Regions from separate parts of the Enterobacter sp. JH25 genome, predicted to be linked through region 1. Evidence: riboswitches for the same ligand, from Rfam matches in the RefSeq annotation. Region 1 holds a riboswitch; each other region holds the start of a gene.

Region 1 (9,632 bases):
ACATGACGGTGAAACCGTAGTTCAGCGCCAGCATGAACGCCAGCGGGGGGCCGATGACCCATGCGAGAGAGAGCTGCGCACGCATCACCGAGCTGAACATCACCACTTCCCGCGCCGAGTTGTCGGCGTACTCCCGGGCCAGGGCGAAGAGCTGCGGCATGGCGGTGTTCGCCAGAGAGGCCAACAGCACGCCACAGGTGATAAGCGTCAGGTAGTGACGATTAAAGGCAAACAGCAACGCGTTGCCCACGGCCATGGCGCAACAAAAGAGGATCAGCTTGCGGCGATCGCCCTGGCTGTCGGATCGTTTCGCCAGCCACAGGCTGACGAGGATCCCGGCAATGGCGTTGACGGTGTAGAACAGGCCTACCCAAAATGGCTGCGCCCCAACCTCACGACTGAGAAACAGGCTCAGCGTCGGCGCCTGTAGCGCACCGGCCACGCCCATCATGAAGGCCACCAGCATAAAAGCGGCGTACACGCCGTTCAGGCGTCGCCCCATCGTCATCAACCAGAGCATGCGCAAGTCCTTATGAAAGCGAATCGAAATTGGGTGAAATAGTAAACGAAAAAAGCCAGCAAAAACATTTTGCTGGCGGGTGATTAGCACCAATACTCAGTCACACATGATCGAGGCGAGTTAGCGAGAAGAGGTCGGTTTCGTAACGTCCCACTGCATCAGATCTTCCAGTATTCTCAGCCGCTGCTCTGCGCACTGGCGGGCCAGCCAGGACACTCCCTTTGTCGCTGAAAAATAGTGCTGATAAAACTGACGTGCGGTAGACCTCTTCATAATTTACCTCCTCGCTTCATCGATAAGGATTATTGGCTTAATATAGGGATTAATAAATTGCTGATTTTTTGTCAGGAGTTCCTCTTTTATGCCTTCTGGTCGTCTGCAACAACAATTTATCCGCCTCTGGCAGTGCTGCGAGGGGCAATCGCAGGAGACCACGCTGAACGAGCTGGCTGAGCTCCTCAACTGCTCCCGGCGTCATATGCGTACCCTCCTTAACACCATGCAGCAGCAGGGCTGGCTAAACTGGGAGGCCGAAGCCGGACGCGGTAAGCGCTCGCGCCTGACTTTCCTCTATACCGGCCTGGCGTTGCAGCAACAGCGGGCGGAGGATCTGCTGGAGCAAGACCGCATCGATCAGCTGGTCCAGCTGGTGGGCGACAAAGCCGCCGTGCGCCAGATGCTGGTCTCGCATCTGGGACGCAGCTTTCGTCAGGGACGCCACATTCTGCGAGTGCTTTACTATCGCCCAATGAAAAATCTGTTGCCCGGTACGGCGTTACGTCGCTCTGAAACCCACATGGCCCGGCAGATTTTTAGCGGCCTGACGCGGATAAATGAGGAAAACGGGGAACTGGAAGCGGATATTGCCCATCACTGGCAACAGGTGTCTCCGTTGCACTGGCGCTTCTTTTTACGTCCCGGCATTCATTTCCACCATGGACGCGAGCTGGAGATGCGCGACGTTATCGACTCCTTAGAACGCGCCCGCACGCTGCCGCTCTACTCGCATATCGCGCGGATCCACTCCCCAACGGCATGGACGCTGGATATTGAGCTATCGCAGCCGGACAAATGGCTTCCGTGGCTTCTGGGCTACGTGCCCTCGATGATCCTGCCTGCCGAGTGGCGATCCCTGAACAATTTTTCCAGCCAGCCGATTGGTACGGGCCCCTACTCCGTTTCACGGAACAACAGTAATCAGCTGAAGATCCGCGCCTTTGATGATTACTTTGGCTATAGGGCGCTGATCGACGAAGTCAACGTCTGGGTACTGCCGGATCTCAACGAAGAGCTGAGCGCAGGCCTGACGCTGGAAGGGCCAACAGCCGGTGAAAAGGCGTTCGAAAGCCGCCTGGAGGAGGGCTGCTACTACCTGCTCTTCGATAGCCGCAGCCATCGCGGGGCGAATCACGACGTACGCAGGTGGATCAGCCATGTTCTGGCGCCCGCTAACCTGATTTATCACGCAGAGGAGCAATACCAGACCTGGTGGTTCCCGGCCTATGGCCTGCTTCCGCGCTGGCACCATGCGCAGCCAGTACGCAGTGAAAAACCTGCCGGACTGGAGACCATCACCCTCAGCTACTATCGCGATCACATTGAACACCGGTTTATCGCAAGGATCATGAGTAAGCTGCTGGCAGCCGAGGGCGTGACGCTGGCGATACAGGAAGTGGACTATGATGAATGGCACCGTGGAGATGTTATCAGCGATATCTGGCTCAACAGTGCGAACTTCACGCTGCCGCTTGATTTTTCGCTCTTCTCTCACCTGTATGAAGTGCCCCTGATTCAGCACTGTATCAATCGGGACTGGCAGCGAGACGCCGCACGGTGGCGGGCAGGAGAAATGGATCTGGCCGCCTGGTGTCAGGAGCTGCTGGCCGGGCAGACGATCGTACCGCTGATTCACCACTGGCTGCTGATCCAGGGTCAGCGCAGCATGCGCGGCCTGCGAATGAATACCCTGGGCTGGTTTGATTTTAAATCCGCGTGGTTTGCGCCGCCGGAGCCATAACGCTTTCGTAATATTCACCAAATCATTACAATAGCGCCGTTCTCAACGGGGTGCTGCATCACTGATGTGCGCTGAGATAATACCCGTCGAACCTGATCCGGATAACGCCGGCGAAGGGATTTGAGGCTGTCTCTCAAAATCCTTTGCCACTCAACCCTGAGGTGCAAAGTGTTAAAAAACGTTCTTCCTCTGCTGGCGCTGTTTGCGCTGCCTGTTTTTGCTAAGCCTGTCCTGACGGTCTACACCTACGACTCCTTCTCCGCCGACTGGGGCCCCGGCCCGGCGGTGAAAAAAGCCTTTGAAGCCGACTGCAACTGCGAGCTGAAATTCGTGGCACTGGAAGATGGTGTCTCTCTGCTTAACCGGCTGCGTATGGAAGGCAAAAACAGCAAAGCCGACGTGGTGCTCGGGCTGGATAACAACCTGCTGCAAGCCGCCACTCAAACCAGACTGTTCGCCAAAAGCGGCGTGGCGGCAGATGCCGTCAACGTGCCGGGCGGCTGGAAAAACGACACCTTCGTTCCCTTTGATTACGGTTACTTTGCGTTTGTCTACGATAAAAACAAGCTGAAGAATCCGCCCAAAAGCCTGAAAGAGCTGGTCGAAAGCGATCAGAAGTGGCGCGTGATTTATGAAGATCCGCGCACCAGCACGCCGGGTCTGGGGCTGCTGTTGTGGATGCAGAAAGTCTATGGCGACAAAACGCCTGAGGCGTGGCAGAAACTGGCTGCGAAAACCGTTACCGTCACCAAAGGCTGGAGCGAAGCCTACGGCCTGTTCCTGAAAGGCGAAAGCGACCTTGTGCTGAGCTACACGACTTCTCCGGCCTACCACATTATCGCCGAGAAGAAAGACAACTACGCTGCCGCGAACTTTGCTGAAGGGCATTATTTGCAGGTGGAAGTGGCCGCCCGCACCGCCGCGAGCAAACAGCCGGAGCTCGCCGAGAAATTCCTGAAGTTTATGGTTTCACCGGCATTCCAGAATGCTATTCCGACAGGAAACTGGATGTACCCGGTCACTGATGTTGCGCTGCCGGCAGGTTTTGAGCAGCTGAACAAACCGCAAACCTCCCTGGAATTTACGCCGCAGCAGGTTGCCACCCAGCGCGCCGCATGGATAAGTGAATGGCAACGCGCCGTCAGCCGCTGATCCCCGGCTGGTTAGTTCCCGGGCTGCTCGCCGCTATACTGATGGTGGTCGTCAGCCTGGGTGCATTCCTTGCGCTGTGGTTTAACGCGCCAGAGAGCGATCTGCTTGCCCTCTGGCACGACAGCTATCTCTGGCACGTCATCCGTTTCTCCTTCTGGCAGGCGTTTCTTTCCGCGCTGCTGTCGACGCTCCCGGCCATTTTCCTCGCGCGCGCCCTCTATCGCAGACGTTTCCCCGGCAGGCTTGCCCTGCTGCGGCTGTGCGCGATGACGCTGATCCTGCCCGTGCTGGTGGCGGTGTTCGGCATTCTGAGCGTCTATGGTCGGCAGGGATGGCTGGCATTCCTTTTCAACCTGCTTGGTCTGGAATGGACCTTCTCGCCATACGGCCTGAAAGGCATTCTGCTGGCGCATATTTTTTTCAATATGCCGATGGCCACGCGCCTCTTTTTACAGGCGCTGGAAAACATTCCCGGTGAGCAGCGTCAGATTGCCGCCCAGCTTGGCATGCGCGGCTGGTCGTTCTTCCGCTTTGTCGAATGGCCGTGGCTGCGACGCCAGATTGCCCCGGTTGCCGCGCTAATCTTTATGCTCTGCTTCGCCAGCTTCGCGACCGTACTTTCTCTCGGCGGCGGGCCGCAGGCCACCACCATTGAGCTGGCGATCTATCAGGCTTTAAGTTACGACTACGATCCGGGCCGCGCCGCGCTGCTGGCGATCGTGCAGATGGTATGCTGTCTGGCACTGGTGTTACTCAGCCAGAGGCTAAGCAAAACGATCCCCGCAGGAAGCAATAACATGACAGGCTGGCGCGATCCGCAGGACAGCCTGTATAGCCGCGTCGCGGATTTTATGCTGATCGCACTGGCACTCCTGCTTTTGCTGCCCCCGCTGCTGGCCGTTATCGTTGATGGACTGAATCGCAATGTGTTGTCGGTACTGCAACAACCTGTCCTGTGGCAAGCGACGTGGACCTCCTTGCGCATTGCGCTGGCAGCCGGGCTACTGTGCGTGATTCTGACCATGATGCTGCTCTGGAGCAGCCGCGAGCTGTACGCGCGTCATGCCCGTAAAGCCGGACACGCGCTGGAACTGACGGGTATGCTGATCCTGGCGATGCCGGGCATTGTGCTGGCGACCGGATTCTTTTTACTGTTCAACAGCACCATCGGCCTGCCGGAAAGCGCCGACGGCATCGTCATTTTTACCAACGCACTGATGGCCATCCCTTACGCGCTCAAGGTACTGGAAAACCCGATGCGCGACGTCAACAGCCGCTACAGCTTGCTGTGTCAGTCGCTGGGCATGCAGGGCTGGCAGCGCCTGAAGGTGGTAGAATTGCGCGCACTGAAACGTCCGCTCGCCCAGGCGCTGGCGTTTGCCTGCGTGCTGTCGATTGGCGATTTTGGCGTAGTGGCGCTCTTCGGCAACGAGGATTTCCGCACGCTGCCGTTCTGGCTTTATCAGCAAATTGGCTCTTACCGTAGCCAGGACGGCGCCGTCACGGCGCTGCTCCTGTTGCTGCTGTGCTTTGCGTTATTTACCGTTATCGAAAAACTTCCGGGGCGTGATGTTAAAACTGACTGATGTAACCTGGCTTTATGAGCACCTGCCAATGCGTTTTACCCTCTCCGTTCGTCAGGGAGAGCGAATCGCAGTGCTTGGCCCCAGCGGGGCCGGAAAAAGTACCCTGCTCAATCTGATCGCCGGTTTTCTGCAACCTGCCAGCGGGTCGATCGTCATTGATAACGGCGAGTTTACCTACGCTCCGCCGGCTAAGCGCCCGGTGTCGATGCTGTTTCAGGAAAACAATCTGTTCAATCATCTTACGGTCTGGCAGAACATCGCGCTGGGTATGGATCCGGGGTTAAAGCTCAGTGCTGCGCAGCGTCAGACGCTGGAGGCGATCGCCGAACAAATGGGCCTGTCTGCGTTTATCAACAGACTACCGGGGGAGCTTTCCGGCGGCCAGCGCCAGCGCGTGGCGCTGGCACGCTGTCTGGTGCGCGAGCAGCCGCTGCTGCTGCTCGACGAACCCTTTTCGGCGCTCGACCCGGCTCTGCGTCAGGAAATGCTCTCGCTGGTTGAGGAGGTGTGCGAGCGCGAACAACTGACGATGCTGATGGTTTCGCACAGCATTGAAGATGCCGCACGCATCGCGCCGCGATCGGTGGTGATCGCGGAGGGCCGTATTTTGTGGGATGGAGAAACAGAAGAACTTCTGAGTGGTAACGCAGGGGCATCTTCATTGTTGGGTATTCGTGCGGTCTGATGCCCTCACCCTAACCCTCTCCCACGGGGAGAGGGAAAACACCTTAACGGCTCACCACCTTCAACAGGATCTCGCCGTACACCGGCATCAGCGGGTGGCGGATCAGCGCCACCAGCGCTACCACCGCCACGCCGAGCGTAAGTGGGGCCAGCCAGAGCAGGCGCGTGCGCGGGAGATAGCGGGTCAGGCGATCGACGCTCGCTTTCGCGCTGCGCCACAGGCGCCAGCAGAGCCAAACCGCCAGCCACAGCAGCACCGCCGTACCCAGCAGCAGCCATTTAAACTCACCGCTTTGCATACCGTCAGGAATATCAATCGCCGCGCCCGCCAGGATACCCGGCAGGAAGTAGAACGGCGGCCAGAAGACGCAGCCGATGATATTCGGCACCACAAACTTCGCGACGGGCAGATCCAGCATCCCGGCCACCATCGGCACCAGTGGACGCGTTGGCCCAACGAAGCGCCCCACGAGGATGGTGAACATGCTGTGCTGGTGCAGCGCGTGCTCGGTTTTATCCAGCAGCGCTTTGTTTTTTTTCATGAACGACCAGCGGTGTAGCGGCTTCTTAAAGCGCCAGCCCAGCCAGAAGGAGATCCAGTCCCCCAGCAAACAGCCGATAATACCGGCCATCCACGCCTGCCAGAAATTGACCTCGCCGCTGCCGATAAGCGCCCCAAGCCCCGCCATCATCACGGTGCCGGGCAGGATCAGCCCGACCAGCGCCAGCGACTCCAGAAACGCCACCAGCGCCACGGCGATGAGCGAATACATAACGGACTGGGTAATAAAATGTTCCAGCAATGCCTGCATAACTATTCCGGTCAGAAAACGAATCAGCGATTCTGCTTAGCGCCCTGCACCGCGTCAAGGCATCAATTGTCTGAATAGTTTACAAGATGCGCCTGAAGTTCACCTGAATGTTTACCGATTATTCACATCCCGCACGGAATTCGCTCGGGCTGGCACCGGTGCACTTCTTAAACACGCGAGAGAAATAGAGCTGATCTTCAAAGCCAACGTTACGCCCGACGGTGGCGATAGGCATTCGGGTGGTGCTGAGCAGCAGTTTCGCCTGGCTGATGCGCTGATCCTCGCGCCAGCTGAGTACGCTCACGCCAAGCTGCTGGCGGAACAGATGCGACAGCCGTGACGGCGACAGGCACACATGCTGGGCGACGCTGGCAATATCAAACTGGCTGTCGGCAAGGTGGTCGCTGATGTACTGGCAGGCGTCGCGGACGCGGTTGTCCAGCGGCGGATTAAGCGACTCGTTGATGGCCTCCATGCGGCGCAGCAGCACCTGTTCAAGCAGGTTGATGGCCAGCAGTTCGGCGTAGCGCCCTCCCGCCTGCCCTGCCTCAATAATCTGTGCAAACAGCTCACGGAACTGCGCCAGATGCGCCTCATCCGGGCGATATAAACCGGTATGGGCGAAAATGGCCGGCCACGAGAGCCACTCCTGCCAGTAGGCGCGCGGACGGAAATAGACCCACTGGTGATACCACTCTTTGGCATCCGGGTGGCGTCCGTAGTGGTGGATCTCCCCCGGCGGGAACAGCAGCATATCACCAGGGCGGCAGATAAACTGCCGATCGCCGTTTTTGATCACCCCTTCCCCGCGAACGGTCAGGTTCAGAATATACCCTTTCATTCCGAGCGGTCGATCGACGTAGAAATCGAGATACCCCTCGGCCTCAATGGGCGTCAGCCCCGCCACCAGATGGGCGTTAAATGAGTATCCCGGCAGCAGGGGATCGTTTTGCGGTTCGGCCATAGATTCAGTTCTCCCAAGGGTCCTGAAGGAAACCAATTGTCCATATCGATAAAAGCAGTATAAAAATGGCCCGCGAAAAGATCCAAAAAGCATCACGCCTCTTTTACGTCCGCCATGTTTCAGCCTTTCCCCCTGATTTCTCCGCCAGCACGGGCGGTTAAGCAGTAACAAAAGTGTCTATAAGTACGGCAGAAATGTCCACATTGAATATTTGCACGGCGTCACACTTTCCGCTGCTACAGCAATTTAGTCCATAAGATTAGCGGATCCTGCCTGACGATCTTTGTCCTCAGTCTCTAATGTTCTTCCATACCTGTTTTGGATGGAGCAACACCATGGCAATTGCAATTGGCCTCGATTTTGGCAGCGACTCAGTTCGCGCGCTGGCAGTGGACTGTACGACTGGCCGGGAGATAGCAACCAGCGTTGAGTGGTATCCGCGCTGGCAAGAGGGGCGCTACTGCGATGCGCCGAACAACCAGTTCCGTCACCACCCGCGCGATTACATTGAATCAATGGAAGCGGCGATCAAAACCGTGCTGGCGGAGCTGACGGATGCCCAGCGGGCCGACGTCGTGGGGATTGGCGTCGACAGTACCGGTTCAACGCCGGCCCCGGTTGATGCAGAAGGCCGCGTACTGGCGCTTCGCCCGGAGTTTGCCGATAACCCGAACGCCATGTTTGTGCTGTGGAAAGACCATACCGCCGTGGAAGAGGCGGAAGCCATCACCCGCTTATGCCACCAGCCGGGCAAAACCGACTACTCGCGCTACATCGGCGGGATCTACTCCAGCGAATGGTTCTGGGCAAAAATCCTGCACGTTACCCGCGCGGACGCGTCGGTCGCACAGGCAGCGGCGTCATGGATTGAGCTGTGCGACTGGGTTCCCGCCCTGCTTTCCGGCACCACTCGCCCGCAGGCTATTCGCCGTGGCCGTTGCAGCGCCGGGCATAAATCGCTGTGGCATGAAAGCTGGGGTGGTCTGCCTCCGGCAGCGTTCTTCGATGAACTCGACCCGATCATCAACAAAAACCTGACATACCCGCTGTTTACCGACACCTTCACCGCCGATATTCCGGTCGGCATGCTCTGCGAAGAGTGGGCGAAACGCCTCGGTCTGCCGCAAAACGTGACCATTTCCGGCGGCGCGTTCGACTGCCATATGGGCGCCGTGGGCGCGGGTGCGCAGCCTAACACGCTGGTGAAAGTGATTGGCACCTCCACCTGCGACATTCTGACGGCGGATAAAACGACCGTTGGCGACCGCGCGGTGAAGGGTATCTGCGGTCAGGTTGACGGCAGCGTGGTGCCCGATTTTATCGGCCTCGAAGCGGGTCAATCCGCGTTTGGCGATATCTACGCCTGGTTTGGCCGGGTGCTCGGCTGGCCGCTGGATCAGCTGGCGGCCGCGCATCCTGAACTGAAAAACCAGATTACCACGAGCAAAAAACAGCTCCTGCCGCAGCTCACCGAAGCCTGGGCAAAAAATCCGTCTCTCGATCACCTGCCGGTGGTGCTGGACTGGTTCAACGGCCGTCGTACGCCGTTTGCCAACCAGCGTCTGAAAGGGGTGATTACCGATCTCAACCTGGCGACCGACGCGCCCGCGCTGTTTGGCGGCCTGATCGCCGCCACCGCGTTCGGCGCGCGCGCCATTATGGAGTGCTTCACCGGGCAGGGCATTGACGTGAACAACGTGATGGCTTTGGGCGGTATCGCCCGTAAAAACCCGGTGATCATGCAGGCCTGCTGCGATGTGCTCAACCGTCCGCTGCAAATTGTGGCTTCCGATCAGTGCTGTGCGCTGGGCGCAGCGATTTTCGCGGCCGTGGCCGCAGGCGTCCATGCGGATATCCCGATCGCGCAACAGCATATGGCGAGCGCCGTCGAAAGTAC
Region 2 (9,632 bases), 470 kb from region 1:
CAAACTGCGCCTCGTCGTTCGCGTCACGGATGGAGCCAGGACGCAGGCCGTCGCCCAGCGACAGAGAAACGTCATAAGCGGCGCAGATCTCGCAGATTTCGCGGAAGTGCTCGTAGAGGAAGTTTTCCTGATGATGGGAAAGGCACCATTTCGCCATAATCGAACCGCCGCGTGAGACGATACCGGTCAGACGTTTCGCCGTCATCGGCACGTAGCGCAGCAGCACGCCCGCGTGAATGGTGAAGTAGTCCACGCCCTGTTCCGCCTGCTCCAGCAGCGTGTCGCGGAACGCTTCCCAGGTGAGGTTTTCGGCGATACCGTTTACCTTCTCCAGCGCCTGATAAATCGGGACGGTGCCAATCGGCACCGGGCTGTTACGCAGGATCCATTCGCGGGTTTCGTGAATGTAACGGCCGGTGGAGAGGTCCATCACCGTGTCCGCGCCCCAGCGCGTTGACCAGACCAGCTTTTCCACCTCTTCTTCGATGGAAGAGGTGACGGCAGAGTTGCCGATGTTGGCGTTGACCTTCACCAGGAAGTTGCGGCCGATAATCATCGGCTCGGATTCCGGGTGGTTGATGTTGGCGGGAATAATCGCGCGCCCGGCGGCTACTTCATCACGCACGAATTCCGGCGTGATGTTCTCCGGCAGGCGAGCGCCAAACCCTTCACCCGGATGCTGGTGGCGCAGCACTTCGCTGCGAATGCGCTCGCGGCCCATGTTTTCGCGGATGGCGATGAACTCCATCTCCGGCGTGACGATACCCTGTCGCGCGTAGTGCAACTGGGTTACGCATTTGCCCGCTTTAGCGCGTTTTGGCGTCAGCAGGCCAGTAAAGCGCAGCTCATCCAGACCGTCGTCGGCCAGGCGCGCGTTGGTGTACGCCGAGCTGCGCACGCTCAGTTCTTCGCAGTCGTTACGGGCATCAATCCACGGCTGGCGAAGCTTTGCCAGACCCTGCTGCACGTTGATAGCAACATCAGGATCGCCGTACGGGCCGGAGGTGTCATACACCGGCACGGCTTCGTTGTCTTCAAACTGCGGGTGCTCTTTGCTGCCGCCGATATGCGTCGGGCTGAGCTGGATTTCGCGCATCGGCACGCGGATATCGGCCTGTGAACCGGTGATGTAGATGCGCGTTGAGTTCGGGAAAGCGGTGCCTTCCAGGGTGTCGATGAAGCGTTGTGCGTGTTCGCGCTGTTCGCGGCGGGTCAGTTTTGTTGTAGACATAGCTCATTCCAGATGTGAAGGACATGGCTTGTCAGACGACGGATGAAGCAAGAGAAGATCGCCCGAAGGCGATACAACAGCAGTGTGACTCTTGTTCCCTTCGCAGGTATTAACCTGATCAGGTTCCGCGGATCCCGAATTAACGGTCTCAGCCCGTGCTTTCACACTGGGCACTCCGACAAGAAAAATCCCCCTCCGCAGAGGGGCGAATGGTTGTAAATTACTCGTTAACGATTAAGAACTCAAGCAGGGCGCGCAACGTTATCGCTGGAGCTGATAGTCAGGTTGTTGTCCAGCACGAGGGCGATGAGCTTGTCTTCCAGCGTGAATCGCTCTTCCAGTGCTTCGCCAAGGTCGGAAAGCGCCTGCTGAAACTCAAGATAGTTATCGTGATCGATAGCGTTCTCCAGCGTGGAATCGTAGTAGTCCATGATCTGCTGGGTGTTGGCTTCAAGCAACGGACAGAGTTTACTGGCCGCTAAATACGGCGTTGTCCCTTCCATTTCGCGGATAATGCGTTCATAAAGGTTGAAATGGCCGTCGGAGAGGTAGTCGACCAGGCTCTGACAAAAGTCGTCCAGCGCTTTTTCATTGAGTCGCATAAAGGATTCTTTGCCAGGCTTAAGACCAACCAGATTGTAATACGCCACAAGGAGATGCTTGCGCACATGTAGCCAGCGATCCACCAGGGTGTTACTTCCTCCAACGCGCTCAGTCAGGCTTTCCAGCTGGTTTAACATGGTCGACTCCATAAGGTTTAAAATGGGATCTGCTTATCCAAAATGTAACCACAATGCTAACAACATGTCAGTGAAGCGAAGGTAGTGCAATAGATATGGATCGTATTATTGAAAAATCAGATCTGGGTTGGTGGATCGTCAGCCACGAACAAAAATTATGGCTACCCTCAGGAGAGTTGCCCTACGGTGCCGCGGAAACGTTCGATCTGGTGGGCCAGTCCGCGCTGAAGATCGGCGAGTGGCAGGGCGATCCCGTGTGGTTGATCCAACAGGCGCGCCGTCAGGATATGGGATCCGTACGTCAGGTGCTGGATCTGGACGTCGGCCTGTTCCAGCTGGCGGGGCGCGGCGTACAGCTGGCGGAGTTTTACCGCTCGCACAAATACTGCGGTTACTGCGGCCACACCATGCACCCGAGCAAAACCGAATGGGCGCTGCTCTGCGGCCACTGCCGTGAACGTTACTACCCGCAAATCGCACCGTGCATCATTGTCGCCATCCGCCGTGATGATTCCATCCTGCTGGCGCAGCATACCCGCCATCGCAACGGCATTCACACCGTCCTCGCCGGGTTCGTGGAAGTCGGCGAAACGCTGGAACAGGCGGTGGCGCGCGAGGTGATGGAGGAGAGCGGCATTAAGGTGAAAAACCTGCGCTATGTGACGTCGCAGCCGTGGCCGTTCCCGATGTCCCTGATGACCGCGTTTATGGCGGAATACGACAGCGGCGAGATTGTTATCGATCAGAAAGAGCTGCTGGAGGCGAACTGGTATCGCTACGACGATTTACCGCTGCTGCCCCCGCCGGGAACGGTGGCGCGTCGCCTGATAGAAGATACCGTGGCAATGTGTCGGGCCGAGTATGAGTAGTGTTACACTGACGGACTGACGCAATAAGGAACTGCAAAATGACCGAACTGAAGAACGATCGTTATCTGCGTGCGCTGCTGCGCCAGCCCGTTGATGTCACCCCGGTGTGGATGATGCGCCAGGCGGGACGCTATCTGCCTGAGTACAAAGCCACGCGTGCGCAGGCGGGCGATTTTATGTCGCTGTGCAAAAACGCCGAGCTGGCCTGTGAGGTGACGCTCCAGCCGCTGCGCCGCTTCCCGCTCGATGCCGCCATTCTTTTTTCGGACATTCTTACCATTCCGGACGCGATGGGCCTTGGGCTCTATTTCGAAACCGGCGAGGGGCCGCGTTTTACCTCACCGATCAAAAACAAAGCCGACGTTGATAAGCTGCCGATCCCCGATCCGGAAGGCGAGCTGGGCTATGTGATGAACGCCGTGCGCACCATCCGCCGCGAGCTCAAAGGCGACGTGCCGCTGATTGGCTTCTCCGGTAGTCCGTGGACGCTGGCAACCTACATGGTGGAAGGTGGCAGCAGCAAAGCCTTTACCGTCATCAAAAAGATGATGTACGCAGAGCCGCAGGCCCTGCATGCCCTGCTCGACAAGCTGGCGAAGAGCGTCACGCTCTATCTCAACGCGCAGATTAAAGCGGGCGCGCAGTCGGTGATGATTTTCGACACCTGGGGCGGCGTGCTGACCGGGCGTGATTATCAGCAGTTCTCCCTGTACTACATGCACAAAATTGTCGATGGTCTGCTGCGTGAAAACGAAGGCCGTCGCGTGCCGGTAACGCTGTTTACGAAAGGCGGCGGTCAGTGGCTTGAAGCGATGGCGGCCACCGGCTGTGATGCGCTGGGCCTCGACTGGACCACTGATATTGCCGATGCGCGTCGTCGCGTGGGGGATAAAGTGGCGCTCCAGGGCAACATGGACCCTTCCATGCTCTATGCGCAGCCTGCCCGTATCGAAGAAGAAGTGTCGACTATACTGTCTGGTTTCGGCCAGGGCGAAGGCCACGTCTTCAACCTCGGTCACGGTATTCATCAGGATGTACCGCCAGAACACGCTGGCGTATTTGTGGAGGCGGTGCATCGGCTTTCTGCCCAGTATCACAAGTAAGGAGTGGTTATGGATCTCGCGTCGCTACGCGCTCAGCAAATCGAACTGGCTTCATCGGTGATCCGCGAGGATCGTCTGGATACGGACCCTCCGCGATACATTGGCGGGGCGGATGTCGGGTTTGAGCAAGGCGGTGAAGTAACGCGAGCGGCGATGGTGGTGCTGAAATACCCGTCGCTGGAGCTGGTGGAGTACAAGGTGGCGCGTATCGCCACCACCATGCCCTATATCCCCGGCTTTCTCTCCTTCCGCGAATATCCCGCGCTGCTGGCCGCGTGGGAGCAACTCTCGCAAAAACCCGATCTGCTGTTTGTGGATGGGCACGGCATCTCCCATCCGCGTCGCCTGGGCGTTGCCAGCCACTTTGGTCTGCTGGTAGACGTGCCGACCATCGGCGTGGCGAAAAAACGCCTGTGCGGCGCGTTTGAGCCGCTCTCTGCCGAACCGGGCGCGCTGGCGCCGCTTATCCATAAAGGCGAGCAGCTGGCGTGGGTCTGGCGCAGTAAAGCGCGCTGCAATCCGCTGTTTATCGCAACCGGGCATCGGGTCAGCATGGACAGCGCCCTGGCGTGGGTGCAACGCTGTATGAAGGGCTACCGCTTACCTGAGCCTACCCGCTGGGCTGACGCCGTTGCCTCTTCACGTCCGGCATTCATTCGTTGGCAGGAAATTCAGCCGTGATTCAGGTAAACTGCGGCTAATTTTCGATTCGAGACATCATCATGTTACAAAACCCGATTCATCTGCGCCTTGAGAAGCTGGAAAGCTGGCAGCACGTGACGTTTATGGCTTGCCTGTGCGAGCGCATGTACCCCAACTATGCCGCGTTCTGTAAGCAAACGGAGTTTGGCGAAGGCCAGATTTATCGACGTATCCTGGATTTGATCTGGGAGACGCTGACGGTCAAAGACGCAAAGGTAAACTTCGACTCTCAGCTTGAAAAGCTGGAAGAGGCAATTCCTGCGGCGGACGATTACGACCTGTATGGCGTCTACCCGGCTATCGATGCCTGTGTGGCGTTGAGCGAGCTGATCCACTCCCGTCTGAGCGGTGAAACCCTGGAGCACGCCATTGAAGTCAGTAAGGCATCCATCACCACCGTCGCGATGCTGGAAATGACCCAGGAAGGCCGTGAAATGACCGACGAAGAGCTGCGTGCTAACCCGGCGGTTGAACAGGAATGGGATATTCAGTGGGAAATTTTCCGTCTGCTGGCGGAGTGTGAAGAACGTGATATTGAGCTGATCAAAGGGCTTCGCGCGGACCTGCGCGAGGCCGGCGAGAGCAATATTGGTATAATTTTTAACCAATGAGACAACAAAACGTGATTTAACGCCTGTTTTGTCACTCCTCGACTCTTCCCTTTCGCCCCCCGTCTGGTCTACATTTGGGGGGCGAAAAAAAGTGGCTATCGGTGCGTGTATGCAGGAGAGTGCTTTTTTGGCATTTTCGTCGCACTCGATGCTTAGCAAGCGATAAACACATTGAAAGGATAACTTATGAACAAGACTCAACTGATTGATGTAATTGCGGACAAGGCTGATCTGTCTAAAGTGCAGGCTAAAGCTGCTCTGGAATCTACCCTGGCTGCTATTACTGAGTCTCTGAAAGAAGGCGATGCTGTACAACTGGTTGGTTTCGGTACCTTCAAAGTGAACCACCGCGCTGAGCGTACTGGCCGCAACCCGCAGACCGGTAAAGAAATCAAAATCGCCGCAGCTAACGTGCCGGCATTTGTTTCTGGTAAAGCACTGAAAGACGCAGTTAAGTAAGACGCGTGGCAGTGAACAGTTTTAACGAAGGGGCGGCAACGCCCCTTTTGTCATTCTGGCGTGGACCGCTCGCGCTGGCAGGCGTACTGTTGCTGTCTGCCTGTAGTCATGATTCCTCACTCCCCCCGTTTACCGCCAGCGGCTACGCTGACAACCAGGGTGCGGTCAGGATCTGGCGCAAAGATTCCAGCGATGAAGTGCATATGCTTACCGCGTTCAGTCCGTGGCATAACGGCAATACCTCGACCGCAGAATACCGCTGGCAGGGCGATGCGCTGTCGCTCATTGAACTGAATATCTACAGTAAGACTCCCGAACACGTGAAGGTGCGTTTTGACGACCACGGCGAGCTGAGCTTTATGCAGCATGAGGTCAGTGGACTGAAACAGCAGCTTTCCAGCGATCAGGTCGCCCTCTACCGCTACCGTGCTGAACAACTTCGCCAGACCAGCGATGCGCTGCGTCAGGGCCGCGTGGTGCTGCGCCAGGGGCGCTGGCATGCCGACGGCACGGTGACCACCTGCGAAGGGCAGACAGTGAAGCCTGAGCTTGAATCCTGGGCAACCGAACACATTCAGCGTCGTCAGCGGCATTCATCTGTGGAGGTGAGTGTGGCATGGCTGGAAGCGCCGGAAGGCTCTCAGCTGTTGCTGGTGGCGAACGAAGATTTCTGCACCTGGCAGCCGACAGAAAAGAGTTTTTGATTTAAGTCCCCTCTCCCTTGAGGGAGAGGGTTAGGGTGAGGGTGTGAAATTACTCTCCCTGCTCCCGCGCAATGGCACGATAGCCGATATCCTGGCGGCTGAAGCTGCCGTTCCAGTGAATATCCGCCATCAACGCATAGGCGCGCTTCTGCGCCTCTGCCACGGTATGACCCAGCGCGGTCGCACACAGCACGCGTCCACCATTAGTGAGCACGCGGTCATCGTCAGAGAGCTTTGTACCGGCGTGGAACACCTTCGCACCGTCAATCTCTTCCAGCGGCAGGCCGTGGATCTCATCCCCGGTATTGTAGCTACCCGGATAGCCACCCGCAGCAATCACCACACCTAAAGAGGCACGCTCGTCCCACTCGGAAGTTTTCTCATTCAGCTTGCCTTCGCACGCCGCCAGACACAGATCAACCAGATCGGACTTCATGCGCAGCATGATCGGCTGAGTTTCCGGATCGCCGAAGCGGCAGTTGAATTCAATCACCTTCGGGTTACCCTGCTTGTCGATCATCAGGCCTGCGTAGAGGAAACCGGTGTAGGTATTGCCTTCCGCCGCCATCCCTTTTACGGTTGGCCAGATGATGCGGTCCATGGTGCGCTGGTGTACTTCGTCAGTGACCACTGGAGCAGGGGAGTAAGCACCCATCCCGCCGGTGTTTGGACCCGTGTCGGCATTGCCTACGCGCTTGTGATCCTGGCTGGTGGCCATCGGCAGGACGTGCTCGCCGTCAACCATCACGATAAAGCTCGCTTCTTCGCCGTCGAGGAACTCTTCAATCACGATGCGGTGGCCCGCATCGCCAAAGGCGTTACCCGCCAGCATATCCTGCACAGCGGCTTCCGCTTCTTCAAGGGTCATCGCCACGATAACGCCTTTCCCGGCAGCCAGACCGTCGGCTTTAATCACAATCGGCGCGCCTTTTTCACGCAGGTAAGCCAGAGCAGGCTCTACCTCGGTGAAGTTCTGATATTCCGCCGTCGGGATGTTATGACGCGCGAGGAAATCTTTGGTGAAGGCTTTTGAACCTTCCAGCTGTGCGGCACCTTCCGTTGGGCCGAAAATTTTCAGGCCCGCGGCGCGGAAGGCATCTACAACGCCGATCACCAGCGGCGCTTCCGGGCCCACAATCGTCAGATCGATATTCTCGTTCCGGGCAAAGCTCAGCAGCGCCGGGATATCGGTTACGCCGATGGCGACGTTCTGTAGCGCGGGCTCCAGTGCGGTACCGGCGTTACCCGGTGCCACAAAGACGGTTTCAACCTGCGGAGACTGCGCTGCTTTCCACGCCAAAGCGTGCTCGCGCCCGCCATTACCAATCACTAATACTTTCATTTTCTGCTCCGGAAATTAATGGCGGAAGTGGCGCATGTCGGTAAAGATCATTGCGATGCCGTGTTCGTCGGCAGCGGCAATCACTTCGTCATCACGGATTGAACCGCCAGGCTGGATCACACAGGTGATGCCCACAGCAGCGGCCGCATCGATACCGTCGCGGAACGGGAAGAAGGCGTCAGAGGCCATGGCGGAACCTTTGACTTCCAGACCTTCGTCACCTGCTTTAATACCCGCGATTTTCGCAGAGTAAACGCGGCTCATCTGGCCTGCGCCTATCCCGATGGTCATGTTCTCTTTGGCGTAAACAATGGCGTTAGACTTCACGAACTTCGCCACTTTCCAGCAGAACAGCGCGTCGCGCAGCTCCTGTTCGGTCGGCTGACGTTTGGTCACCACGCGCAGGTCGGCTTCTGTCACCATACCCAAATCGCGATCCTGAACCAGCAGACCGCCGTTCACGCGCTTGAAGTCCAGGCCCGGCACGCGTTCCGCCCACTGACCGCAAACCAGCACGCGCACGTTCTGTTTCGCCGCGGTGATTTTCAGCGCTTCTTCGGATGCGGATGGCGCGATGATCACTTCGACAAACTGACGGGAGATGATGGCCTGCGCGGTTTCCGCATCCAGCTCGCGGTTGAAGGCGATAATGCCGCCGAACGCGGAGGTCGGGTCGGTTTTGTAGGCGCGATCGTAGGCATCCATAATGGAGGTGCTTACTGCGACGCCGCATGGGTTGGCGTGCTTGACGATAACGCAGGCCGGCTCGCTGAACTCTTTCACGCATTCCAGCGCGGCGTCGGTATCAGCAATGTTGTTATAAGAGAGGGCTTTGCCCTGTACCTGCTGAGCAGTCGCAACAGAGGCTTCTTTCACCTCTTCTTCTATATAGAAGGCTGCCTGCTGGTGGCTGTTCTCGCCGTAGCGCATATCCTGCTTCTTAATGAAGTTCAGGTTCAGGGTGCGCGGGAAGCGACCAGATGGATCTTTGCTTTCACCGTGGTAGGCAGGAACCAGGCTACCGAAGTAGTTGGCGATCATGCTGTCGTACGCGGCGGTGTGTTCGAAGGCTTTGATGGCGAGGTCGAAACGCGTATCAAGCGTCAGGGACCCTTCGTTGGCGTCCATCTCATTAATAATGGCGCTGTAGTCGCTGCTCTTCACCACGATGGCCACATCTTTATGGTTCTTGGCTGCGGAGCGCACCATGGTGGGGCCGCCAATATCAATGTTCTCTACGGCATCTTCCAGAGAACAGCCTTCGCGGGCGACGGTCTGGGCGAAGGGATAGAGGTTAACGACAACCATGTCGATGGGGGCAATATTGTGCTGCTCCATAATGCCGTCGTCCTGACCGCGACGACCCAGAATGCCGCCGTGCACTTTCGGGTGCAGGGTTTTGACGCGTCCATCCATCATTTCCGGGAAACCGGTGTAGTCGGACACTTCGGTTACCGGCAGACCTTTCTCTGCTAACAGGCGAGCGGTACCGCCTGTAGAAAGCAGCTCCACACCGCGTGCGGAAAGTGCCTGAGCGAATTCGATGATACCGGCTTTATCAGAAACACTGAGCAGAGCGCGGCGGACTGGACGACGTTGTTGCATGGTAAATCCCCTGGATTTCACGATTACAGAGAGCGTTAGATGAATTTTCCAGCGAAAAACTCATCTAACACACCTGACGAGGCCTCCTTGTTAAGCGCGAGCATTTTAACGAAAACGTTTGCGCAACGCTCGCATATTTTCACTTTTTCGAAGCGCTGTGGATAACTCTGTGCGTAAAAGGGTATAAGGCGGGGTTTTGCTGGGGAATGCAGCAGTCAGTCATTTTTCTGTCATTTAGCGGTTGCGGCCTGCGGAGAACTCCCTAT
Region 3 (9,632 bases), 2.2 Mb from region 1:
ACATAATCGGGTCTGGCGTAAGCAGCTCAAAATCGAGGCAAGGCCAATGTCACACCTCAAACGTTGACCACAATAGTCAATTGAGCGGCAGTAGTATGCACTGTAAGCGCTACGGGGTTCTTTAGTCGATTTCAAAGCCCTTACGCGGGCTTATTTTTTGCCTTTCATCCTGTTCTTACCCGCTTTTTCCCTCTCTGGGATACACTCTTTCTATAGCTAAAAAAGGGAGCAACCCGGATGGCAACCTATCCAGACAGTTTATTAATTCTTAACGGCAAGAGTGCAGGCAACGATCTGCTGCGCCAGGCGATTACCGAATTGCGTGAAGACGGAGCATGCATACACGTGCGGGTAACGTTTGAAAAAGGCGATGCGGCGCGCTACATCGACGAGGGCATCAGCTTAGGTGTTCAGACCATCATTTCCGGCGGCGGCGACGGAACGATCAACGAGATCGCCGGTGCGCTCATTGACCTCAACGCCGCAGCTCGCCCGGCGATGGGGATTTTACCGCTCGGTACCGCCAACGATTTTGCCACCAGCGCCGGTATTCCGGAGGATGTAGGCAAAGCGCTACAGCTGGCCATTCTCGGTAAGGCTACCGCCGTCGATATTGCTCAGGTGAATGAAAGAACCTGCTTTATCAATATGGCGACCGGCGGGTTCGGCACGCGCATTACCAGCGAAACGCCGGAAAAACTGAAGGCCGCGCTGGGCGGCGTTTCGTATCTCATCCATGGTCTGATGCGTATGGACACGCTCAGGCCCGACAGCTGTGAGATCCAAGGTGAAAACTTCCACTGGCAGGGCGACGCGCTGGTGATTGGTATCGGCAACGGGCGGCAGGCGGGGGGCGGTCAGCAGCTTTGCCCGGAAGCATTGATCAACGACGGTCAATTACAGCTGCGTATTTTTACCGGCGACGGGCTGCTGCCTGCGCTGTTTACGACGCTGACGCAGCCAGAGGAGAGCCCCAATATCATCGACGGCACATCCGCGTGGTTTGAGGTGATCGCCCCACACGGCATGACCTTTAACCTCGACGGAGAGCCGCTCAGCGGCGAGCGATTCCGCATTGAGGTGTTGCCCGGGGCGTTGCAGTGCCGGTTGCCGCCGGACTGTCAGCTTTTGCGCTGATGTGTTGCCGGGTGGCGGCCCTCTTCCCGTATGCACTGAACAGTCCCCTCTCCCCGTTGGGGAGAGGGTTAGGGTGAGGGGAAAAGACTTAAGCGATCGTGACCTTACTGTCCAGATAGACGTCCTGAACCGCATTAATCAGCTTCACACCGTCGGCCATGGACTTTTTAAACGCCTTACGACCAAGGATCAGCCCCATGCCGCCAGCGCGTTTGTTAATCACCGCCGTGCGCACCGCGTCGGTCAGATCGGTTTCACCGCCTGCCGCACCGCCGGAGTTAATCAGCCCGGCGCGGCCCATATAGCAGTTCGCCAGCTGGTAGCGCACCAGATCGATCGGGTTGTCGCTGGTCAGCTTGCTGTAGACGCGGTCGTCGGTATAGCCAAAGTTCACCGCTTTATAGCCGCCGTTATTCTCGGCCATTTTCTGCTTCACGATGTCCGCGCCGATGGTCGCCGCAAGGTGGTTTGCCTGACCGGTCAGATCCGCAGACACGTGGTAATCCACACCGTCTTTTTTGAACGAGCCGTTACGCAGATAGGCCCATAGCACGGTTACCATGCCCAGCTCGTGGGCGCGCTCGAACGCCGCGGAGATCTCTTCTATCTGACGACGCGACTGTTCAGAGCCGAAATAGATGGTTGCCCCGACCGCCACCGCACCCATATTGAACGCCTGCTCGACGCTGGCGTAGAGCGTCTGGTCGTATTCGGTTGGGTAGCTCAGGGTTTCGTTGTGGTTCAGCTTAACGAGGAACGGAATGCGGTGGGCATAGCGACGCGACACGGAGGCCAGCACGCCGTAGGTGGAGGCCACGCAGTTACAGCCCGCCTCAATCGCCAGCTCGACGATATTTTTCGGATCAAAATAGAGCGGGTTCGCGGCAAACGATGCCCCCGCAGAGTGTTCAACGCCCTGGTCAACGGGCAGAATAGAGAGGTACCCGGTTCCGCCCAGGCGGCCGGTATTATAAAGCGTCTGCATGTTTCGCAGTACGGCAGGAGGACGGTTATTGTCGACCATGACGCGGTCTACGTAATCATGGCCAGGCAGATAAAGCTGGTCGGCTGGAATGGTCATACAACGATGCTGTAAAAGGCTGTCGGCGTCTTTGCCAAGCAGCTGCGCAATATCAGTCATAGTGATGCTCCCGTATGTCCGACATGATGTCGGAGCGTGTGATCCAAGCCCACGTTTTTGCAGGCAGACTAAGCCTGGTACCGACTTAACCTATTTTCCACCATTTGCAACTTTTTTAAGCACAATCTGCTGGCTCGTTTCATGTACAACATTTTTGTTACACTGATCAAACAATCGCCTTAAAGGTATTTAAAAGGTATTATCACATGGTATGTTACATGCGTACCTCTGACATGCAGGATTAAAAAATGAAAACGAAAGTCCAACTGTCATTCATGATGTTTGTTGAATGGTTTATCTGGGGCGCGTGGTTTGTGCCGCTGTGGCTGTGGCTGAGCAAGAGCGGGTTTACCGCCGGGGAAATTGGCTGGTCCTATGCCTGTACCGCTATTGCCGCGATCCTCTCTCCTATCCTGGTCGGCTCGCTGACCGACCGTTTCTTCGCCGCCCAGAAAGTGCTGGCCGTGCTGATGTTCGCTGGCGCGATTCTGATGTATTTCGCAGCACAGCAAACCCAGTTCAGCACCTTCTTCCCGCTGTTACTGGCCTACTCCCTGACCTATATGCCGACCATCGCGCTGACGAACAGCATCGCTTTTGCGAACGTCGATGACGTGGAGGCTGATTTCCCGCGCATCCGCGTGATGGGCACCATCGGCTGGATTGCCTCCGGCCTGGCGTGCGGCTTCCTGCCGCAGATGATGGGCTATAGCGACATCTCTGACACCAATATCCCGCTGCTGATGACCGCTGCCAGCTCCCTTCTGCTCGGCGTCTTCGCACTTTTCCTGCCGAATACCCCGCCGAAGAGCACCGGCAAGCTGGATATCAAAGTGATGCTGGGGCTGGATGCGCTGATCCTGCTGCGCGATAAAAACTTCCTGGTGTTCTTCTTCTGCTCATTCCTGTTCGCCATGCCGCTGGCTTTCTACTACATCTTTGCCAACGGCTATCTCACCGAAGTGGGGATGAAAAACGCCACCGGCTGGATGACCCTCGGCCAGTTCTCTGAAATCTTCTTCATGCTCGCTCTGCCGTTCTTTACCAAACGCTTTGGTATTAAGAAGGTCTTGCTGCTGGGCCTGATCACCGCCGCCATTCGCTACGGCTTCTTTGTTTACGGCGGCGCCGAACAATACTTCACCTACGCCCTGTTGTTCCTCGGCATTCTGCTGCACGGCGTAAGCTATGACTTCTATTACGTCACCGCGTACATCTACGTGGATAAAAAAGCGCCCGTGCATATGCGCAACGCAGCGCAGGGCTTGATCACGCTGTGCTGTCAGGGCTTTGGTAGCCTGCTGGGTTACCGTCTCGGCGGCGTGATGATGGAAAAAATGTTCGCCTATAAAGAGCCGGTGAATGGGCTGACCTTCAACTGGGCCGGAATGTGGACGTTTGGTGCAATCATGATTGTAGTGATTGCCGTGCTGTTTATGCTGTTTTTCCGCGAATCGGATAAAGAGATCACCGCAATTGAGGTGGTTGATGGCGATACCGCGCTGACACGAGGGGAAGTTAAATGAAACAAGACCGTATTCTCGGTGCTCTTTACGGGCAGGCGTTAGGGGATGCGATGGGGATGCCGTCTGAACTGTGGCCGCGCAAGCGGGTGAAAGCGCACTTCGGCTGGATTGACCGTTTCTTACCCGGCCCGGCTGAGAATAATGCTGCCTGCTACTTTAATCAGGCCGAATTTACGGATGATACGTCGATGGCGCTGTGCCTGGCCGACGCGATTATCGAATGCGACGGGGAAATTAATCCTGACGTTATCGGTAAGCATATTCTGGACTGGGCGCTGGATTTTGACGCGTTCAATAAGAATGTGCTCGGCCCAACCTCCAAAATTGCCCTGAACGCCATCCGTGACGGCAAGCCGGTGAGCGAGCTGGAAAATAACGGCGTCACCAACGGGGCGGCGATGCGCGCCTCCCCGCTGGGATGCCTGCTACCGGCCACGCGTCTGGCACATTTTGTTGAACAGGTTGCGTTAGCCTCCAGCCCGACCCATAAATCGGATCTCGCCATCGCCGGTGCGGTGGTGATCGCGTGGGCGGTTTCACGCGCTATCGACGGCGAGCGCTGGCAGAACATCGCCGATGCCCTGCCGGGTATTGCCCGTGCGGCACAGGAGGCGAACACCACCACCTTCAGCGCATCGCTTTCCGCTCGTATTGAGCTGGCCCTGAAAACCGTGCGCGAAGCCAACGGTACGGAGACCGCCAGCGAGCAGATCTATCAGCTTATTGGCGCGGGCACGAGCACACTGGAGTCCGTTCCGGCGGCGATTGCGATGGTCGAACTCGCGGGCACCGATCCGAACCGCTGCGCGGTGTTATGCGCTAACCTGGGCGGTGATACGGACACTATCGGCGCGATGGCAACGGCCATCTGTGGCGCGCTGCACGGTGTACAGGCCATTGATCCGGCGCTTAAAAGCGAACTTGATGCCGTAAACCAGCTTGATTTCGGACGCTACTGCGAAAAACTGCTGCACTTCCGGGAGCAAAGGGAGGGCGTATGAGTGCTTTTGCCCGCCGTCTCGAAACCCTTCACGCTACGCGCCCCGTAACGGTGCTCGGCGCGGCGGTCATCGACGTGATTGCCGACGCCTACGCCCTGCCCTGGCGCGGGTGTGATATCGAGCTTAAGCAACAGGGAGTGAATATTGGCGGCTGCGCGCTGAATATCGCCATCGCCCTCAAGCGGCTCGGCATTGCAGCGCAAAACGCGCTTCCCGTTGGCCACGGCGTGTGGGCCGATATTATCCGTAATGCCATGGCGAAGCAGGATCTGCACAGCGCCGTGGAAGCGGAAACGGGCGATAACGGCTGGTGCCTGGCGCTGGTGGAGCCTGATGGTGAACGGACCTTCATGTCGTTTAGCGGTGTGGAGAATCAGTGGCAGCAACGCTGGCTGGATGGGTTGAGCGTGCCGGAGAAAAGCCTGATCTATTTGTCCGGCTACCAGCTGGCGTCGCCCAGCGGCGAGCTGCTGACGGCCTGGGTGGAACGTCTTCAGGATGTGACGCTCTTTATCGATTTCGGTCCGCGCATCGCGGATATTCCCGACCCGCTGATGGCGCGGATTATGGCCCGTAAACCGGTTGTCTCGCTCAATCGGCAGGAGGCGGAACTTGCCGCCGAATGGCTTGGCGTGAACGTGGAACAGCTCGGCACTCAGTGGCAGCAACGGTTTGGCGCTGCGCTAATCGTACGCCATGATAAAGACGGGGCGGTCTGGTACAACGCTGACGCTTCCGGACACGTTCCGGCGTTTCCTGCTACCGTCGTCGATACCATCGGTGCCGGTGACAGCCATGCGGGAGGTACCCTTGCCGGGCTGGCTGCGGGATGGTCACTGCCAGAGTCGGTGCAGCTTGGCAATGCCGTGGCCGCCTGGGTAGTCAGCCATCGCGGTGGAGACTGCGCCCCCACGCGCGAGGCCCTACTCCTCGCACACAAAGACGTATAGGTCGCTGCGGCAGTAGCTGATGCTGTACTCAATTGGCCGCTGCTGTTGATCGAGCGCGACTTGCTTGATCACCAGCACCGGTATCTTATCGTCCATCTTGATATGCGCCTGAAACTCGCTGTCCGGCATCCGGGCGCTGACGCGGGAACGGGTGCGCTGCGGAAAGATATTCTGGCTGCGGAAGTAATCATAAAGCGAGACGCCAATGTCGTCCGGGTTGGGAATTAATCCTACCGGTACCCAGGACTCCTCTATCGATACCGCATCGTCATCCACGTAACGGATGCGCTTAAGCAAAAACACATCGCTTTCCGGCGCAAGGGAAAGATGGCGGGCGATCTCTTCCGGGCACTTCACGATGCGTTTATTGACCCACAGGGTGTTGGGCGTTTTGCCACGCAGCACCACCTGCTGAGAAAAGCCGCGCGCCTCTTTCAGCGAATATTCAAAGATATTGTTGATTTGCGTCCCGTATCCACGCGCGCGGGTAACGACGCCAGCCTCTTCCAGCGCCTGCATGGCTTTACGCACCGTAATACGCGACACTCCGGCCAGCTGGCTCAGATCGCGCTCGCCGGGCAAAATATTACCGTGCGCGAGCACACCGCTGCGCACCGCGTTCTTGACCGTTTCGGCAAATTTCAGATACAGCGGCGTGTTGTCCGGTGCGGCAATTCGTTCCTTGAGTTGAGCAATTAACCGGGTATGCGCTTGTTCCATCTCTGTTTTTCTCTGGCATGAGTTTCATGCCAGTATACGGCTTACCACCATGCATGAAAATGGTGAACCGGACCAATACCGTGACCCACTTCCAGAGAATCGGCTTTTGCCAGCGCGCCCGAGAGCCAGACCTTCGCCTCCTGCACCGTATCCGCCCATGCGGCGTGACGAGGACGCAGCGCCGCCAGCGCCGCCGAGAGCGTACAGCCCGTGCCGTGGGTGTTTTTGGTCTGGACACGTGGCGCGGTGAAACGTTGCGTGCCATCGTGGGTGAAAAGCCAGTCCGGGCTTTCTGCATCATCAAGATGGCCGCCTTTCATCAGCACCGCGCGACACCCCATCGCCAGCAGCGCATTCCCCTGCTCTTTCATCTCACGTTCGTTTTGCGCGTGTGGCGCATCCAGCAGCGCGGCGGCTTCAGGCAGGTTTGGCGTGATCAGCGCAACCTGCGGCAGCAGCTTTTTACGCAGGGTGTCGACAGCCGAGGCGGAGAGCAGCGGATCGCCGCTTTTGGCCAGCATCACGGTATCAAGCACCACGTTTTTTATCTGGTAGTGTTTGAGACGTTCAGCGACCGCTTCAACAATGTCCGCCTCTGCCAGCATGCCGATCTTGGTGGTGTCGATACGTACGTCGCTGAATACCGAATCCAGCTGCGCGGCGACAAAATCCGGGTCAATGCGATACACCGACTGTACGCCGCGCGTGTTTTGCGCAACCAGCGCGGTGATAACCGAGCACCCGTATGCGCCGAGCGCAGAGAAAGTTTTCAGGTCTGCCTGGATCCCCGCTCCGCCGCTGGGATCGGTACCCGCAATAGTCAGGGCATTAATGCGCGTCATACCTGTTCCTCCAGCGCGTAAAGCGCGTCCAGAAACGCGGAGACAAAGCTGCCGGGCCCCCGGCTTTGAGTCAGGGCAACTGACCCTGCGCGCTTCATAAAGCCGCAGGCTGCCGCCGCGTTATCAAGCCTGTCGCCAGGCAGCGAGCAGCAGGCGGCGACGACCGCCGAGAGCGCACAGCCAGTTCCTACCACGCGGGTCATCAGCGGGTCGCCGCCCGCGACCGTACGGGTTCGCTGGCCGTCGGTGATGTGATCCACTTCCCCTGTGACGACTACAACGGCGTGGGTCTGGCGGGCAAGCACCTGCGCAGCGGTCAACGCGCTCGCTGCCGTATCGGTGGAATCGACCCCACGTCCGCCCGCACTCATTCCGGCAAGGGCGAGGATTTCGGAGGCGTTGCCACGAATGGCCGCAGGTTTAAGGGATAATATTTGCTGGCAAAAACGGGTGCGGAACGCCAGCGCGCCAACCGCGACGGGGTCCAGAACCCAGGGTGTGCCCGCGGCTACCGCGCTCTCAATAGCCCGACGCATCGACTGGGCGCGCGGCGCGGTGAGCGTGCCAACGTTGACGAGCAGGGCATCGGCAAGCGCGGCAAACTGTTCCGCTTCCTCGGCTTCGATCACCATTGCCGGGGAAGCACCGAGCGCGAGCAGAACGTTGGCGGTGAAGGTCTGCACGACATCGTTGGTCATACAGTGCGTGAGCGGGGAACGGGTTCGGAATTGATGTAAAACGTGTGAGTCGAGCAGGTCAGGCTGCATGGTTTCGCTCCTGCCGTGCGGAAAGAAGCGATGACCGGGTAGGCATCTGACTTCCCTACGCTGGCATTATCCAGATCAGGTAATACGGGTATTTCTCAGCCTTCAACGAAGAAGGGCACCCCGAGTCAAATAAAACAAAATCAAAATCTTGCGATTAATGCTCCTCATTAATCCCTGGTCAGGATAGTAATGCCAGCGGGAAGACTTGTAAACGGCGAAAGCGGCCCTTTAGAGCCGTGAGTGACAGGATGAGTGACAGTTTGTGTGACACAAGTATCCATCCCTTTCTTAGACTCAAGCCGTCTCGAGTATAAGAATATGCAGGTACACTGAGGATCGCAGGAAGTGCAGCCCCGGTATTACTGACTAATGCTATTTGCCACTATTACGGAATACCGGTTTAAGGTACAAAAAAGCCGGGATGCACGTAAAATGACCAGACACATTTTGGGAAGGAGTCTTCAATGGATATCGCGCTGCTCGACAGGGGCTGGAACAGAACATGGTCAGATACAATGGTGAATCTGGAAGCCCGTAAACTCGTCGAAACAGCAAACCGGCTGTCAGCATTCTATTTGCAAAATGGTCTTACACGTATCAAGTTTGTCGAAGAGATAAGGCAGGTCGTAGAGAAAGAATTTGAAACTGCACGACGGGCCAAAACCGATGAAGAATGCATTGCATGCATCAAAAATCTGCGTGCCGAAAGAGATAATCTACAAGAACAAGAACGCCTGTTAAGAACCAGAGCCGCGCAACTTTATGCAAAGGTCGAGTTTGTCAGGGAAAATAACAAGATAGTCGGGTATGTGATTTCGGCTGTGAATGTGGTGCTTTCAGGGATGGTTTTCTACGGCGGAATGATCATGATCTCGACGATGACCCCTATTGGAGTCCTCGCTGGTGCACTCTTAGTTGCAGATGGCGCTAACGGTATAACTAAAGAAGTGAATAAATTTTTATCTGAAGGACAATCTAACTCTGAAGGTGTGGTCGCTGACAAAGTGATTAATATTGCTCAGTTTATGGGGTTTAAGGCTGAATCTGGTCTGGCTTTTTATAACACTCTAACACTAAGCGCAAACATCTACAGCATTGTTGGATTAGCGCGAAAAGCAGGTGCCTGGCGATTGTTCCGTTGGCTTCCCCACGATTACTACCGTCAAGTCAACACAATGAGCCGCCCCAAGTTAACTATGAAAATAGTAGGCTACGGTATCAAGGCTAAGGTTATTTTTGACCTGCTTTCCACCGAATCACCGAATCATTAGCCCCTGTATTTTCTCCAGAACCGCCAGGATTTGTAAGAAAGGACTGGCGGTTGAACAAAAACAGCAATCAGCATTGCTATGAATAAACCGATCCCGGTTGATATGACGTATTCTATTTCATTTGAAATAATTACCCAGATAAACATTGCTGTGAAAGCGCAAAAGATCCAAAGAACTATCCTGAATCGATTAGCTAGATCCTGAATCGCCTCTCCCAACGTGCCGCCATAGCTTTCAACGTTGTTTTTTATCTTCTGTACATCAGACTGAGTAAAGC

The links. A riboswitch is a leader RNA that binds a small molecule or an ion and turns the genes downstream of it on or off. The one in region 1 is predicted to bind thiamine pyrophosphate.
Region 2: it holds a riboswitch for thiamine pyrophosphate, as region 1 does, so the genes downstream of both, thiC (phosphomethylpyrimidine synthase ThiC) here and thiB (thiamine ABC transporter substrate binding subunit) in region 1, are expected to answer to the same signal.
Region 3: it holds a riboswitch for thiamine pyrophosphate, as region 1 does, so the genes downstream of both, thiM (hydroxyethylthiazole kinase) here and thiB (thiamine ABC transporter substrate binding subunit) in region 1, are expected to answer to the same signal.

The regions. Positions count from the first base shown of each region.
Region 1 covers NZ_CP091319.1:723,457-733,088, reverse strand. Annotated here, with positions in the region: gene L2Y28_RS03515 (sugar efflux transporter) at 1-520, opposite strand, end outside; gene sgrT (glucose uptake inhibitor SgrT) at 641-793, opposite strand; gene sgrR (HTH-type transcriptional regulator SgrR) at 882-2,537, shown strand; TPP riboswitch at 2,574-2,674, shown strand; gene thiB (thiamine ABC transporter substrate binding subunit) at 2,706-3,689, shown strand; gene thiP (thiamine/thiamine pyrophosphate ABC transporter permease ThiP) at 3,665-5,275, shown strand; gene thiQ (thiamine ABC transporter ATP-binding protein ThiQ) at 5,259-5,960, shown strand; gene L2Y28_RS03485 (DedA family protein) at 6,004-6,771, opposite strand; gene araC (arabinose operon transcriptional regulator AraC) at 6,890-7,735, opposite strand; gene araB (ribulokinase) at 8,071-9,632, shown strand, end outside.
Region 2 covers NZ_CP091319.1:257,734-267,365, forward strand. Annotated here, with positions in the region: gene thiC (phosphomethylpyrimidine synthase ThiC) at 1-1,231, opposite strand, end outside; TPP riboswitch at 1,310-1,419, opposite strand; gene L2Y28_RS01275 (Rsd/AlgQ family anti-sigma factor) at 1,474-1,971, opposite strand; gene nudC (NAD(+) diphosphatase) at 2,067-2,840, shown strand; gene hemE (uroporphyrinogen decarboxylase) at 2,879-3,943, shown strand; gene nfi (deoxyribonuclease V) at 3,953-4,624, shown strand; gene L2Y28_RS01295 (YjaG family protein) at 4,666-5,256, shown strand; gene hupA (nucleoid-associated protein HU-alpha) at 5,443-5,715, shown strand; gene L2Y28_RS01305 (DUF1481 domain-containing protein) at 5,727-6,419, shown strand; gene purD (phosphoribosylamine--glycine ligase) at 6,469-7,761, opposite strand; gene purH (bifunctional phosphoribosylaminoimidazolecarboxamide formyltransferase/IMP cyclohydrolase) at 7,777-9,366, opposite strand.
Region 3 covers NZ_CP091319.1:2,953,511-2,963,142, forward strand. Annotated here, with positions in the region: gene L2Y28_RS14150 (hypothetical protein) at 1-67, shown strand, start outside; gene yegS (lipid kinase YegS) at 238-1,137, shown strand; gene fbaB (class I fructose-bisphosphate aldolase) at 1,226-2,278, opposite strand; gene L2Y28_RS14165 (nucleoside permease) at 2,527-3,804, shown strand; gene L2Y28_RS14170 (ADP-ribosylglycohydrolase family protein) at 3,801-4,805, shown strand; gene L2Y28_RS14175 (PfkB family carbohydrate kinase) at 4,802-5,755, shown strand; gene L2Y28_RS14180 (GntR family transcriptional regulator) at 5,729-6,475, opposite strand; gene thiD (bifunctional hydroxymethylpyrimidine kinase/phosphomethylpyrimidine kinase) at 6,517-7,317, opposite strand; gene thiM (hydroxyethylthiazole kinase) at 7,314-8,084, opposite strand; TPP riboswitch at 8,120-8,217, opposite strand; gene L2Y28_RS14195 (DUF4225 domain-containing protein) at 8,549-9,355, shown strand; gene L2Y28_RS14200 (hypothetical protein) at 9,352-9,632, opposite strand, start outside.